Regions from separate parts of the Enterococcus sp. S86.2 genome, predicted to be linked through region 2. Evidence: riboswitches for the same ligand, from Rfam matches in the RefSeq annotation. Region 2 holds a riboswitch; the other holds the start of a gene.
The links. Region 2 has a riboswitch for S-adenosylmethionine ahead of metK (methionine adenosyltransferase). Riboswitches for the same ligand answer to the same signal wherever they lie in the genome.
Positions count from the first base shown of each region.

Region 1: another riboswitch for S-adenosylmethionine. It lies ahead of AC6R0T_RS02820 (hypothetical protein); the one in region 2 lies ahead of metK (methionine adenosyltransferase).

Region 1 is NZ_CM206813.1:634,424-641,417, reverse strand. It holds gene AC6R0T_RS02845 (hypothetical protein) at 1-494, opposite strand, end outside; gene AC6R0T_RS02840 (hypothetical protein) at 510-1,025, opposite strand; gene AC6R0T_RS02835 (AEC family transporter) at 1,247-2,212, opposite strand; gene AC6R0T_RS02830 (malolactic enzyme) at 2,231-3,853, opposite strand; gene AC6R0T_RS02825 (LysR family transcriptional regulator) at 4,013-4,924, shown strand; gene AC6R0T_RS02820 (hypothetical protein) at 4,961-5,284, opposite strand; SAM riboswitch class I at 5,294-5,388, opposite strand; gene AC6R0T_RS02815 (flavodoxin domain-containing protein) at 5,444-5,911, opposite strand; gene AC6R0T_RS02810 (ABC transporter ATP-binding protein) at 6,171-6,994, opposite strand, start outside.
Region 2 is NZ_CM206813.1:360,227-367,220, reverse strand. It holds gene mnmL (tRNA modification radical SAM protein MnmL/YtqA) at 1-959, shown strand, start outside; gene mnmM (tRNA 5-(aminomethyl)-2-thiouridylate-methyltransferase MnmM) at 952-1,512, shown strand; gene AC6R0T_RS01630 (NUDIX hydrolase) at 1,611-2,087, opposite strand; gene AC6R0T_RS01625 (alpha/beta hydrolase) at 2,125-2,895, opposite strand; gene AC6R0T_RS01620 (MDR family MFS transporter) at 3,043-4,509, opposite strand; gene metK (methionine adenosyltransferase) at 4,669-5,859, opposite strand; SMK box riboswitch at 5,857-5,933, opposite strand; tRNA gene AC6R0T_RS01610 (tRNA-Glu) at 6,026-6,097, opposite strand; tRNA gene AC6R0T_RS01605 (tRNA-Ile) at 6,107-6,180, opposite strand; tRNA gene AC6R0T_RS01600 (tRNA-Phe) at 6,227-6,299, opposite strand; tRNA gene AC6R0T_RS01595 (tRNA-Asp) at 6,304-6,376, opposite strand; tRNA gene AC6R0T_RS01590 (tRNA-Met) at 6,394-6,467, opposite strand; tRNA gene AC6R0T_RS01585 (tRNA-Ser) at 6,516-6,605, opposite strand; tRNA gene AC6R0T_RS01580 (tRNA-Glu) at 6,622-6,693, opposite strand; tRNA gene AC6R0T_RS01575 (tRNA-Ser) at 6,702-6,789, opposite strand; tRNA gene AC6R0T_RS01570 (tRNA-Ile) at 6,818-6,891, opposite strand; tRNA gene AC6R0T_RS01565 (tRNA-Gly) at 6,908-6,978, opposite strand; tRNA gene AC6R0T_RS01560 (tRNA-Asp) at 6,980-6,994, opposite strand, start outside.

The sequences.
Region 1 (6,994 bases), 270 kb from region 2:
AATGCTGTTGTTTTTTTAGCCAGTTGCCGCACTGGTTTTACCTTTTTCGGTGCGGCAATTTCAGCAAGCTCTGTTGCCAGAACTTCAACTTGCTGCTCATCTGCTTTCTCAATGAAAACTTCCTGACTTTTTTTCGTTAACATACCTAATTCGTCAATTATCTTGTTATATTCGTGAGCTGCTGTTTTGGCTTCATTTATTTCTAGCCTACTATTAATTTTTGCGAGTAATTTTTTTTGTTGCTTAATTTTATCTTGTAGTGAATCACGATTTTCTTTAGTTTTGGCTTCATCAAAAGCGACCACTGTTTGTTTTAATTCGTTTTTATCTTGTGGCGTAATAAATTCTGAAGCAATCGCTTTTTGTACTTTTTGTTCTTGTTTAGCCTGTGTATCATAAACTTCTTGGTAAGCGCTGGCATTCATCCCCGTTGCGACAAAGCCGGCACTCATAAATGCCAGTACTACTCCGATAACATCGCGTTTTAACTTCATATGTATTTCCCCTTTTTACACCAAGTCTTGTTTGCGGTTTTCAATCGAATTTCGATACCATTGCAAGGAAATCTCGATATCTTCTTTTAGTTGTTGGTCGTAGGCAATATAATTATAGTAAGCGGTAATTTCGCCAATAATCTCATTCAAATCAGCAATTGCTTGCGCGTCATCTGTAGTATTTTTATTTTTTAACCTAGCAAATAATTGGCCCGCTTCGTAATCAAAGTAATGCTTTAATTGATAATCAACAAAGAAAACCAGCACGTCATTTTGTAAAATTTCAGGCTGATAATTTTGCAAGAATTCGATCAATTGATGATAATATTCACTTTCTGGCTTCATTTTCTTCATTTGGAATAAAACAATCCCCATTGCAATTACGTACCAGATAAACGGACTAATTCGAAATATATCCAGTGCTGCAATAAAACTTGCCACGCCTAATAAAAGCGCAGATAAAAGAATAAGTTTTGTTAAATAGCGTTTTTTATTCTTATATAGCGATAAAATATAATAGTACTCGCTCATTTTTTACTCCTCCAATTCACTTTATTTTTTTATTTAATTTCATTGTAGCTTATCCTTTAAAATAAAAGCAAAAAATAAAATAATTATTTAATAATTGAATTTGAACTGTCTATTTTAACAACAAAAAAACTCAAACACGCAAGCTCTTCTTACTGCTCCTGAATCAAGCATAAAAATAGCGCTGTGTTTGAGTTTATTTCAACTTTATGATCTTACTTTTACTAGATATATTGCACGATTGTCATTAAAATTGGGACAACGACAACAAATAAGATGGTACTGGTAGTGACTAGATTTGTGGCGTATTTAACATCTCCATGGGCATCTGCTGCCAAAATTGGCAAGACCGCTAACATTGGTGTTGCCGATTGAACGACTAGTGTTTGTTTCAGCAAGCTGACCAAGTGAATGCCAAACATAGAAGACCCCAAGCTGATTAATCCAATTAAAATAATCGGTGACAAAACAAAGCGACCAATTAAAGCAACCACGGTATCGCGGTCAAAGCGGATACTTTTTAATCCAGCATCATATAAGACAATCCCGATATAAAGTAGCGACAATGGTGTCACGATACCTCCAATGTAACCAAGCGTTGCATTTATAAAACTTGGTACTGGAATGCTAAAGATCAAAAAGATTAGTGCCACAATAAAGCCTAATAAAGGTGGTGGCAGTAACTTTTTCCAATTCAATTTTGCTTTACTACTACCTTTTTCCTTCGTTGGATCATCATTGGAAATTAAGAACACACCAAAGGCCCAAGTCGACACCGTATTGGTAACATAATAAACCAAAAAGTAAGGCAAAGCTTTTTCCCCAAAAAGGGCGATGTTTAATGGTAAGCCAATAAATATCGTGTTGGCATTTACCACTGCATTCATAAAAATCCCTCGTCGTCCCGGCCGGATCTTCATAATTTTAACTAACAGATACGCGATAAGATAGCCAATTACAACTCCTAAGAGGGGAAATAATAAACTCCCTGACAAAGAAATCAAACTGTCTTTAGTTAAATACTTTAAAACCGAGACAAAAATTGAAGCAGGCAGGGCTACTTTTGTAATTAGTCCTGAAATATTTTTGCCAAAATTCTCGTCAAACCAACCTTGTCTTTTCAAAATATAGCCCAAAGCAATCATCAAAATAATGCTAATGACACTTTGAATAGATTGGAAGAAAACCACAATAAACCCTTCTCTCTTTTAATATTCAGGAATCCATTTTGTTGCTTTAACAGCAGTTTTAATGTCGCTGATTTCTTCTTTATTTAGTTTTTGATCTAAAACACTTTGACCAACTACTTCGGCGATTTTTTCAGAAAATGCTGCTAATTTTGCTACTGGTGGTAAAACAGGTGCGCCAGGTCGTGTCGTATCTACGATTCCGCCTAAAGCATGACTTGCTTGGGATAACATTTCTCCATTTACACGACTGGCGGTAGAGGCGATGATCCCCAAACCAAGACCTGGATACATTAGTGCATTGTTGGCTTGACCAATTTGATAAGTAACACCATTATATTCCACGTCTTTTGCTGGAATACCAGTTCCAATTAAGGCTTTCCCATCCGTCCATTTAATCAAGTCTGCTGCAGTTGCTTCAGCTAATTTTGTTGGATTTGATAATGGAAAAATAACTGGACGTTTGGTGTGAGCAGCCATTTCTTTCACAATACTTTCGGTAAAAGCACCTGGTTGTGTGGAAGTTCCAATCATAACCGTAGGGTGAATAGCCTTCACCACATTTTCTAAATTGGTTAAATCCAAATCAGTAGAAAATTCACTCCGTTTACGGGCAAAAGCTTTTTGTCCATTGGTTAAATCAGCTGTATCTTCAAATAATAGACCTTGTTTATCCACCAAATAAAAACGGGCACGCGCTTGTTCTTCACTTAAACCTGCCCGCATTAGCTCATCTAACAATTGGTTGGCAATTCCAACACCGGCCGTACCAGCACCAAAGGTTAGAAAAATTTGATCGCTTAATTTTTCTTGGGAAATATTCATCGCTCCTAAAACACCTGCCAAAACCACAATACCAGTACCTTGAATATCATCGTTAAAGGTTGTGATTTTATCTTGGTATTTTTCTAAAATTGTGGCAGCATTGCTACGGCCAAAATCTTCCCAGTGTAACAACAGTTCTGGAAATAATTTTGTAGCGGCCTGAACAAATTTATCAACAAAATCCATATATTTTTCACCATAAATCCGTTGGTGTTTATTGCCAAGATACAAAGGATCGTTTAACAATTTTTCATTATTTGTTCCCGCATCTAACGAAACAGGTAATACTTGGCTTGGATCAATTCCTGCAGCGGCGGTGTAAACCATTAATTTACCAATGGCGATATCCACACCATTGACACCCCAATCTCCCATGCCCAAAATACCTTCTGCATCCGTTACAACGATTAAGCGAATATCGCGGCCTGCAGCAGCATTTTTTAAACTTGCTTCGATATCTTCTGGTGCATCAATCGATAAAAAAGCTGCATCTTGAGGTTCAACGAATAATTCATTGTATTGTTCAATCGAATCTGCCACCGTTGGATCGTAAACAATTGGCATAAATTCCACGATATGTTGTCCCATCAATTTGTAAAACAATGTGCGGTTCGTATTAAAAATGTTCATTAGAAAAATCCGCTTTTCCAAATCACTAGGTTTACTTAAATATTGTGCATAAGTTTGAACTGCTTGCTCTTCTAGCGTTTGAATACGACTTGGCAGCATCCCAGTTAAACCTAATTTTTCACGCTCAACTTTAGTAAAAGCTGTTCCTTTGTTTAAAAATGGATTGTTTAAAATTTCCATACCTTTCATTTTGAAAGCCTCCTCTTAATTTTGCGGTTATCCCTCGTTGACAATGACAAGGTTAATCCTTATTCCTTGCTATAGTCAAAAGCTGCAGTTATGATAAATTTAATTTATATGATAAGACTATCAAGAACTATCCATTCCAAGCAAATAGGAGGCTTTATCATGAATATTCGTGACTTAGAATACTTTCAACGCCTAGCTTTAGAAAAAAATTATTCTAAAGTAGCCGACTTTTACCATGTTAGCCAACCGACGATTACTTATGCCGTTAAACGCTTAGAAACTGAGCTAAATGTCAGTTTGGTCAATCGCAATCAGGCTCACAAAAATATCACCTTGACCTCAGCCGGTCGCCAATTTTTATTACATGTAAATAGTATTTTGCGGGAGTTGCGAATTGCCAAACAAGAGATGACACATTTCACGGCAAAAAAATTGCCTTTGGGATTGCCACCGATTATCGGCAATTATTATTTTCCAAAATTATCTCCGAAACTTTTACAAGCAGATATCCTTCCCCATCTCATTATTCAACGAGAAGGTTCTGAAAACTTATTACGCCAAATCAAATTAGGCCGTCTGGATGTTGGCTTAATCGGCTCTTTAGATGCCATTCATGAAGATTCTTTAAATACCGAAATCTTAACTAAGAAAAAATTCAAGATTGTGGCTGCACCAACACACCCACTAGCTACCAAGAAAACAGTAGCTTTCGCTGACTTGGGGGATGAAAAATTTTTATTACTAAGTGAACAATATGTACATCACCATGCCTTTGCTCGCTTAAGCAAAAGTAGTAACACAGATCCAAAAATTATTTATCAAAGTGATGATTTGGATATCTTAAAAGGTATGATTAAGTCTGGCATGGGAATCGGCTTTTTAGCTGAACTTGCCGTTAGTCCTGATGATAACTTAGTAACGATTGACTTATCGGATTTAACACAGCCGCAATTTCTGATTTCTCTCGTCCATCGCAACAGCAGTATCGTAACGCCAATTATGGAGGAATTATTGGCATTAATTCGGCAAGTTGTCACTGAAGATGAAAATAAAAAAGTTCAAAAAGACTAAAATCCATGTCTTTTTGAACTTTTTTGATAGATTGCTTTATTTTCTAGGTCTAAAGGGAACTACATTATCCGGCAAATGCTCTGGCGGAATTGGCGTTCTGTTATTACTTGAGAGAAAATTGTTAGCACTTTTCTCCGGTTGAAGTAGCCGCGCCTTCATTTGTTCAAGTTCTCGTTTTCCTTCTTCTTTTTCTTCTGCCATTTGTTCTTTAATCGCAACTATATCAGCGGGATCAATCGTTAAATGCTGATACTTTTCCTTAAGGTGATGAAAAGCCATGGCTTCAGCAAAACACTTCGGGCCACCACATGCGACAATTTTCAAATACGTTGCATACTGTCCTGTAAATCTTTTTTTCATCTTAAATTCCTCCTATCTTTCCTTTGGGCAGGATGGAGCACCTTGCTTTTAGCAGGTTGCTGAAGCATCATAGAGCCTGTTCTCTCAGCTTCTCGTGATAGATGAGTTCAGTATAACATAAATTTTTTAAATTTTTTTTAACAATATTCGATTGCAGACTTAACTAAATATCTTAGCTAATTCGTCAATTTTTTCATGCTTAAGCAGATTAGTATAATTGGTTAATCCCGCTACCTTTTTTATAATAAGTCTACTAAAAAAAGGACATTGTTTCGGATCATAAATACCACCCACAAATGTTTTTATAGTGGCGTGTTGTAATAATTCTGTAGGAAAATTTTGCTCAAAAACTTCTGTCGCCTTTTCTGGCTGTAGCCCACAAAGAAATAATCCCAGTCTATATTGTTTCAATTCTTCTTGATAGGTTGTCATAAAAGTTTTCATTTCTTTACTAATCATGCCGGCAGTTACAGGCGAGCCGATAATGATTGTCTGATACATTTTCAATTCATTGAAATCAGTTCCTTTTAAAGGGAGTGCAACAGCATCAGGAATCTTTGCAGCAAGTTGTGTGGCAACTTGTTTTGTCGTCCCCTGTTTTGTCGTGTAAACAATTGCAGTCTTCATATTTTCTCTCTATTCATCAGTATTTTGTACTATTTTATTATACCAAATAATTTTGTAGACTTATTTTCTGAACTTTCGTGATTATTTTATTCTAGTCATCACTTTCCTGATTAACTATACTAACGCTAAATTTTGTTTCGTGTTTTATAAATCATTTTAGAAAAATTGATTTAAACGATCCTTGTCATAAAAAAACGTCCCACACTTAAACAATTAAGTTAAGTGTGGGGCGTCATTGTATTTCTAAATAAATTTTAATCTAGCCTGCCAACTCTTCAAATTGAGAATTGTAAAGTTGTGCGTAGTAGCCACCTTTGGCTAATAATTCTTCGTGGGTACCTTGTTCTTTGATATCCCCATCTTGCATGTAAAGAATTTTATCGGCATCTTTAATTGTCGATAAGCGGTGGGCGATAACAAAGGAAGTTCGTCCGGCCATTAAATTGTTCATAGCATTTTGAATTAAGACTTCTGTCCGTGTATCAACAGAAGATGTCGCTTCATCTAAAATCAAAATTGGTTTATCGGCTAAGATTGCTCGGGCAATGGTTAACAATTGTTTTTGTCCTTGGGAGATGTTAGAAGATTCTTCGTTTAACTCCATGTTGTAGCCACCAGGCAATGTTTCAATAAAGTGATGAACATGAGCTGCTTTTGCTGCTGCGTAAACTTCTTCATCTGTTGCATCTAAGTTCCCATAACGTAAGTTGTCCATAATGGTTCCTTTAAACAACCACGTATCTTGTAGGACCATCCCGATATTTTCCCGTAAGTCGGCACGATTGAAATCGCGAATATCATGCCCATCAATTTTAATGGCACCTGAATTCACATCGTAAAAACGCATCAACAATTTGACCATTGTTGTTTTACCAGCACCAGTTGGTCCAACAATGGCAACAGTTTGCCCAGGATCAACATGACTGCTGAAATCGTTAATGATGATTTTATCTGGTGTGTAACCAAAGTGTACATGTTCAAAGTCCACTTCACCTTTAACTTTACCGATCTTCACTGGATTTTCGACTGTTTGTGCTTCTTCTTCTTCACCTAAGAATTCAAAAACACGTTCAGCTGCGGCTG
Region 2 (6,994 bases):
TTTTATATAGTGAAGATACCAACAAACGTTATCATTCATGGAATTATGCTTTACGTCAAGAATTTGGTGGTAAAATTTTCAAAGTACCTGTCGATGGTGGTTTTGATTGTCCGAATCGCGATGGTACCGTTGCGCGAGGCGGCTGCACTTTTTGCAGTGTTTCTGGCTCTGGAGACATGATCGTTGCACCAGAAGATCCCCTACCCCTTCAGTTTCATAAAGAAATTGATATGATGCACCAAAAATGGCCCCATGTCGACCAATATATTGTTTATTTTCAAAATTTTACGAATACCCATGCCCCTTTAGCGGTCATTAAAGAGCGTTTTGAACAAGTGGTTAATTTACCCGGGGTAGTCGGACTTTCTGTGGGGACTCGCCCAGATTGCTTGCCTGAAGACGTGGTAGAATATTTAGCTGAACTAAACGAACGTTTGTATCTATGGGTTGAATTAGGTTTACAGACGACTTATGAACAAACAAGTAAAATTATTAATCGCGCTCACGATTATCCAACTTATGTGGACGCTGTGGCTCGCTTGCGCAAACACAACATAAATGTCTGTACACATTTAATTAATGGCTTACCTGGGGAAACACCGGAAATGATGGTGGAAAATGTTCGGCGCACCTTACTAGACAGTGATATTCAAGGTATTAAATTACATTTATTGCATCTGATGCGCAACACCCGCATGTTACGAGATTACCATGAAGGCCGCTTGCAACTGATGGGCCGCAAAAGCTATGTCACGGTTATTTGTGATCAATTGGAATTAATTCCTCCTGAGGTGATTATCCACCGCTTAACCGGCGATGCCCCGTGGGATTCTTTGATTGGGCCGATGTGGAGTTTAAAAAAATGGGAAGTCTTAAATGCCATTGACGAAGAAATGCGTCGGCGCAATACGTATCAAGGAAGTAAAAATGTCTTGCTGGAGGCAAAAATTCATGCTTAAAACGGCCATGCATTATAGCCACGAACTTTTAAGTGAAGTTGTAACTATTGGTGATCATGTCGTCGACGCCACTATGGGCAATGGTCACGACACGCTTTTTTTAGCTAAATTAGTAGGCGTAGGTGGCAGAGTTGATGCTTTTGATATTCAAAAGGCTGCCCTTTTAGCCACAAAAGAAAAATTAGCTGCCCATCCTGAGGGAGTGGCTGTCAATTTACATTTAACCGGTCACGAGAATGTTGCCGATTACTTGCAAGGTGAAAAAATTAAAGCCGCTATTTTTAATCTGGGCTATTTGCCACAAAGTGATAAACAGATTATCACTTTACCTCAGACAACAAAAAAATCATTAGATGCGCTTTTAGCCCATTTACAGCCAAAAGGACGTATTATCATTGTCTGTTATTACGGTCATCCTGGTGGTAGAGAAGAATTAGAAACAATTCAAGCCTATTGCAGTGATTTGCCACAAAAACAATACAACGTCTTAGCCTATCAATTTATCAATCAAAAAAATCAGCCACCATTATTATTTTGCATTGAAGCCAAGTAATAGTGAACACTAGCTCGAATAAAAACACGCGGATTTGGATGGTTCTCATAAAGAGCACAATCATCCAAATCCGCGTGTTTTTTAATTAAAAGGTAATTTTAGTCATGATAAATCAAATGCTGAAATGAAGTAGCTTGGTTTGCCAAAAGATTTTTCACCACTTCATTTAAAACAGGTGGTCGTAAATCCAATTTTTTAGAGGCCAAATCTAGCCAAGAAAGTGTAATAGTCTTTTCTATACCACTGATAACTGGCAATGTTTGACTATCCGTAACAGTTTGCAAGTGATATAAAAAAAGCACTTGATGATAATCATCGCCTTCATAGACAAAAAAGTTTTCAATGACTGCCATGAGATCTTTTGTTTTTACGTCTAAACCACTTTCTTCTTTCAACTCACGAATAACAGCTGCTTGGGAAGATTCCCCCGTTTTTACTGCTCCACCTGGTAAGGTTTGTGTCCCATCGTCCTCTGTTGAAACTAAAATATGGCCTTTTTGAATTAAAATGCCGCTTGACCGTACATCAAAACGATCTGTGGCAATTTTGGTTCTGATATCTGTCTTGGTATACATGTTGTTCTCCTTTATAAAACAAACAGCTTTTTACTAGTTAAATCTCAACAGGTAACCATTGCAAAACTTTTTGAATCCATTCATCCCAAAAATCCCACGTATGCGCTCCTGGTCCTTCTTCATAGGTAATGAAAAAACCAGCTGCTTGCGCTTTTTGAACAAAGTATTGGTTACTTTGATACAAAAAGTCCTCTGTCCCGCAGCAAACAAATAGTTTAGGTGCTACTTCTGGTGCTACTGTAGTTAAAAGGTGAATCGGATCGTTTTCAGAGCCCTTCATTTTTTCAACGGGACCAAAAACGCCTTCCCAATAGGCTTGGCTACCTGATTGTAATAACACTTCAGGATCGCTAGCCAAAGCTAAAGCACCAGAAAGGCTAGCAACAGCGGCAAATTTATCCGGACAACGCAACCCTAATTTAATCGCACCATAGCCTCCCATTGAAAGACCGGCCGCAAATGTTTTTTCTTTCTTGGTTGTTAGTTGTGGAAATAATTCATGTAAAATATCTGGTAATTCTTCTGAAATAAAAGTCCAATACTGCATGTCATAACGGGTATCTGTATAAAATCCTAGTTCCGTCGTAGGCATCACCACTGCGATCTCACTTTCCCGTACATAGCGTTCGATACTGCTGCGGCGCATCCACGCTGTCTCATTCCCGCCCATACCGTGTAACAGATATAAAACCGGCACATCGTCTTTTTTGTCTCGCGTTAACCGTGCGCTACTTTGCGGTAAGATTAAATTCAATCCTACGTCTAAATTTAAAACATTTGAATAAATATTTGCTTGTATAAATGCCAACTTTTGCCACCTCGACTTTTCAATGTCTCGTTTTCCAAAATGATAACGCCTGGCTGTCCTTGGAGAGGCTTGGGATAAATTTCTAAAGCAATTTAATAAAATTACATCCTCTTATCTGGCAGACAAACGCCCCGCTAAAATTCTTCTTCATTCCATTGTATCAGACTTTTTCAAAAATAGGGTCAAAACCAAAGCCGCAACAATTAAAATAGCCCCCGCCAAATAGACACCATGTAAACTAGCAAAAAGAATCCCCCGCAATGTTTCCCGTAAACCCGATGCCAAAAGTTTTGCTGTCTGAGGATTTACCAATTGATTCATGACATCATTTTTATTTGCCACTGTCACACTTTGCAACTTAGCTGCAGTAATCCCATTTAATAAGATACCAAAAACAGAGACCATAATCGTTTGGCCAATCGTCCGCGCTAACGTATTAAAAGAAGTGGCTACCCCCATCTGTTCCGGCAAAACGCTACTTTGCGCACTAACCGTACAGGTCACCGTCACCGCCCCCAAACCAATACCGAGAATGGTTGAGATAGCAAAAAACCAAAGCCAATTTGTGTGTTGGGGCACCACGACCAAACAAACCGCCCCAAAAAGCGTTATGATTATTCCTCGAAGCAACACCCGTTTAACCGCAATCGTTGCCATCCAACGTCCTGCCAAAAACGAACCCACTAACCACAATAACGACAATGGTGCCAAAACAAGTCCGCCAATTCCAGCCGAAAGTCCCAGCACACCTTGCATCCACATCGGAATATAAACATCTACCCCAATTAAAAAGCCACTAGCTAGCGCTGCTACTAAGTTCACCACCACAAATAAAGGCTGTGTGAATAAGTGTAACGAGATAACGGGATCTTCTGCGCGCTTTTCTGCATAAACAAACAAAATCCCTGCTGCAACTGCTACAATTGCTAAAACAATAACTTTAACAGATAAACCTTCATCACCTAAAAACTGGAAAGCTAACAATAGTGCTAATAACAGACCCATTAAAGATAGACTACCAAAAATATCCATCTTCTTTTGCTGATGCCTTACTTTTTCTTCTACCAAATAAAGCCAAATTAAAATAATCAAAATAATTCCAATTGGTACATTAATAAAGAAAATCCAGTGCCAACCGATGGTATCTACGATAATGCCACCAGCTAATGGACCGACTACCGAGGCAATTCCCCAGGCAGTACTGTTTAACCCCAGCACCTTCGCACGTTTTTCTTTATCATACAAATCACCAATAATCGTCAATGCTACTGGCATCATCGCGCCAGCTCCCATTCCTTGAATGGCTCTGGAAATAATCAACGTCAGCATCGTATTAGATAGACCACAAAGCGCCGAACCAATAATAAATAGTACGGTTCCTAAAATGAAAATTGGTTTACGACCGATTTTATCAGCTAATTTCCCATAAATCGGTGTTAACATGGCATTGGTTAATAAATAGATTGAAAAGACCCAGTTCATAATTTCAATGCCGTGTAATGAGCCGACGATTGTTGGCATAGCCGTCGTTACGATTGTTCCTTCCACCGCTGTCATAAATGTTGCCACAAAAACAGCAACCGTAACTAGCGTAACATTTGTTTCTTTTTTCATTTTTAACCTCCTCAACTAAACTTAAACTCTCTTTTTACAACAACTGGCAAAAAATTGCATTTAAATTTTCGTATCTCTTTTTTAAAAGCTATTTTCCTCAAAGAAAAGCCGCTATCACCTAAGCAATAGCGGCCAAAAAAATCAAGTAAACAATCAGTATTATGCGTTCACACTAGCTAGCAATGCGTCTACTTTATCCGTGTGTTCCCATGGTAAATCAACATCAGTCCGACCAAAATGGCCATAAGCTGCTGTCTGACGATAAATCGGACGACGCAAGTCCAACATCTCAATAATGCCAGCTGGACGTAAATCAAAGTTTTCACGAATTGCTTCAATTAATTTTTCATCACTGACAGTACCAGTTCCAAAAGTATTAATTGAAATCGAAACAGGTTGTGCTACACCGATTGCGTAAGCCAATTGTACTTCAACTTTGCTAGCAAGTTTAGCCGCCACAATATTTTTTGCAATATAACGAGCAGCATAACTAGCCGAACGGTCAACTTTAGTAGCATCTTTACCAGAAAAAGCACCGCCACCATGACGGGCATATCCCCCGTAAGTATCTACAATAATTTTACGACCTGTTAACCCGGCATCTCCTTGTGGCCCACCAATTACAAAGCGTCCCGTAGGATTGATAAAGTATTTTGTATCTTCATCTAATAATTCACTTGGGATAACTGGTTCAATAACTTTTTTAATCACATCTTTACGGATTGTCGCGTTGTCAGCAGCATCATCGTGCTGTGTGCTAATTACGACTGTATCGATTCGTTTAGCTTTACCAGCTTCATCATATTCTACCGTCACTTGCGACTTTGCATCAGGACGTAAATATTTAAGTTCACCATTTTTACGTAGCTCTGCTAAACGACGAACTAATTTATGACTTAAAGAAATTGGCAATGGCATTAATTCTGGTGTTTCATCACAAGCAAAACCAAACATTAAACCTTGGTCGCCTGCTCCAATCTCATCAATCATCGCATCTTTATTATCGCGACTTTCCAAAGCGGCATCTACGCCTTGTGCAATATCAGGTGATTGTTCATCAATTGCTACTAAAACAGCAACTGTATCCCCATCAAAGCCAAATTTAGCGCGTGTATAACCGATATCTTTAATCGTATTTCGAACGATTTTTTGAATATCTACATAAGCCGATGTCGAAATTTCACCAAACACTAAAACTAAACCCGTTGTTACTGAAGTTTCACATGCTACACGAGCAGTTGGATCCTTCGCTAAAATTGCATCCAAGATTGCATCACTGATTTGATCAGCCACCTTATCTGGATGTCCTTCAGAAACAGATTCTGAAGTAAATAAATGTCTTTCTGTCATGATGATTCCCCCTAATAATATTCGGTTACAAGGCATCTTCGCAGTGCGAATCCTCTCGGGAACTTGCAACGTTTGTAGTATAGCAGATTTAATCAGATAAAGCTCGCTTATTTTATTATATTTCCTAATAAAACAAAAAAAAGAAGATACACGACGTATCTTCTCATGATCCGTACGGGATTCGAACCCGTGTTACCGCCGTGAAAGGGCGGTGTCTTAACCGCTTGACCAACGGACCAATCATTAATGGGCCTAAATGGACTCGAACCATCGACCTCACGCTTATCAGGCGTGCGCTCTAACCAGCTGAGCTATAGGCCCATATAAAACTAAACAACTTTTTCAATGAAATACATTAAAAAAGAGATGGCGCGGGACAGAATCGAACTGCCGACACATGGAGCTTCAATCCATTGCTCTACCAACTGAGCTACCGAGCCAAAACGGTCCCGACGGGACTCGAACCCGCGATCTCCTGCGTGACAGGCAGGCGTGATAACCACTACACTACGGGACCAGGGTTTAGTTTTATAATTGCGGGAGCAGGATTTGAACCTACGACCTTCGGGTTATGAGCCCGACGAGCTACCAGACTGCTCCATCCCGCGATAATATAAGTTTTACTAACTCTCTACATAAATATAGAATTGTAGCAAAGGAGGATAAGGGATTCGAACCCTTGCACGGTTTTACCCGCCTGACGGTTTTCAAGACCGTTCCCTTCAGCCGGACTTGGGTAATCCTCCAAAAAAAAAAAAAAAATGACCCGTACGGGATTCGAACCCGTGTTACCGCCGTGAAAGGGCGGTGTCTTAACCACTTGACCAACGGGCCAGCTAGAACGGAGAAGGAGGGATTTGAACCCTCGCGCCGGTTTCCCGACCTACACCCTTAGCAGGGGCGCCTCTTCAGCCACTTGAGTACTTCCCCAAAAACCAAAAATGTTTTGATTTTGTAATGGGCCTAAATGGACTCGAACCATCGACCTCACGCTTATCAGGCGTGCGCTCTAACCAGCTGAGCTATAGGCCCATATTTAAAAACTAAAAGCGGGTGACGAGAATCGAACTCGCGACAACAGCTTGGAAGGCTGTGGTTTTACCACTAAACTACACCCGCATGGCGGTCCCGACGG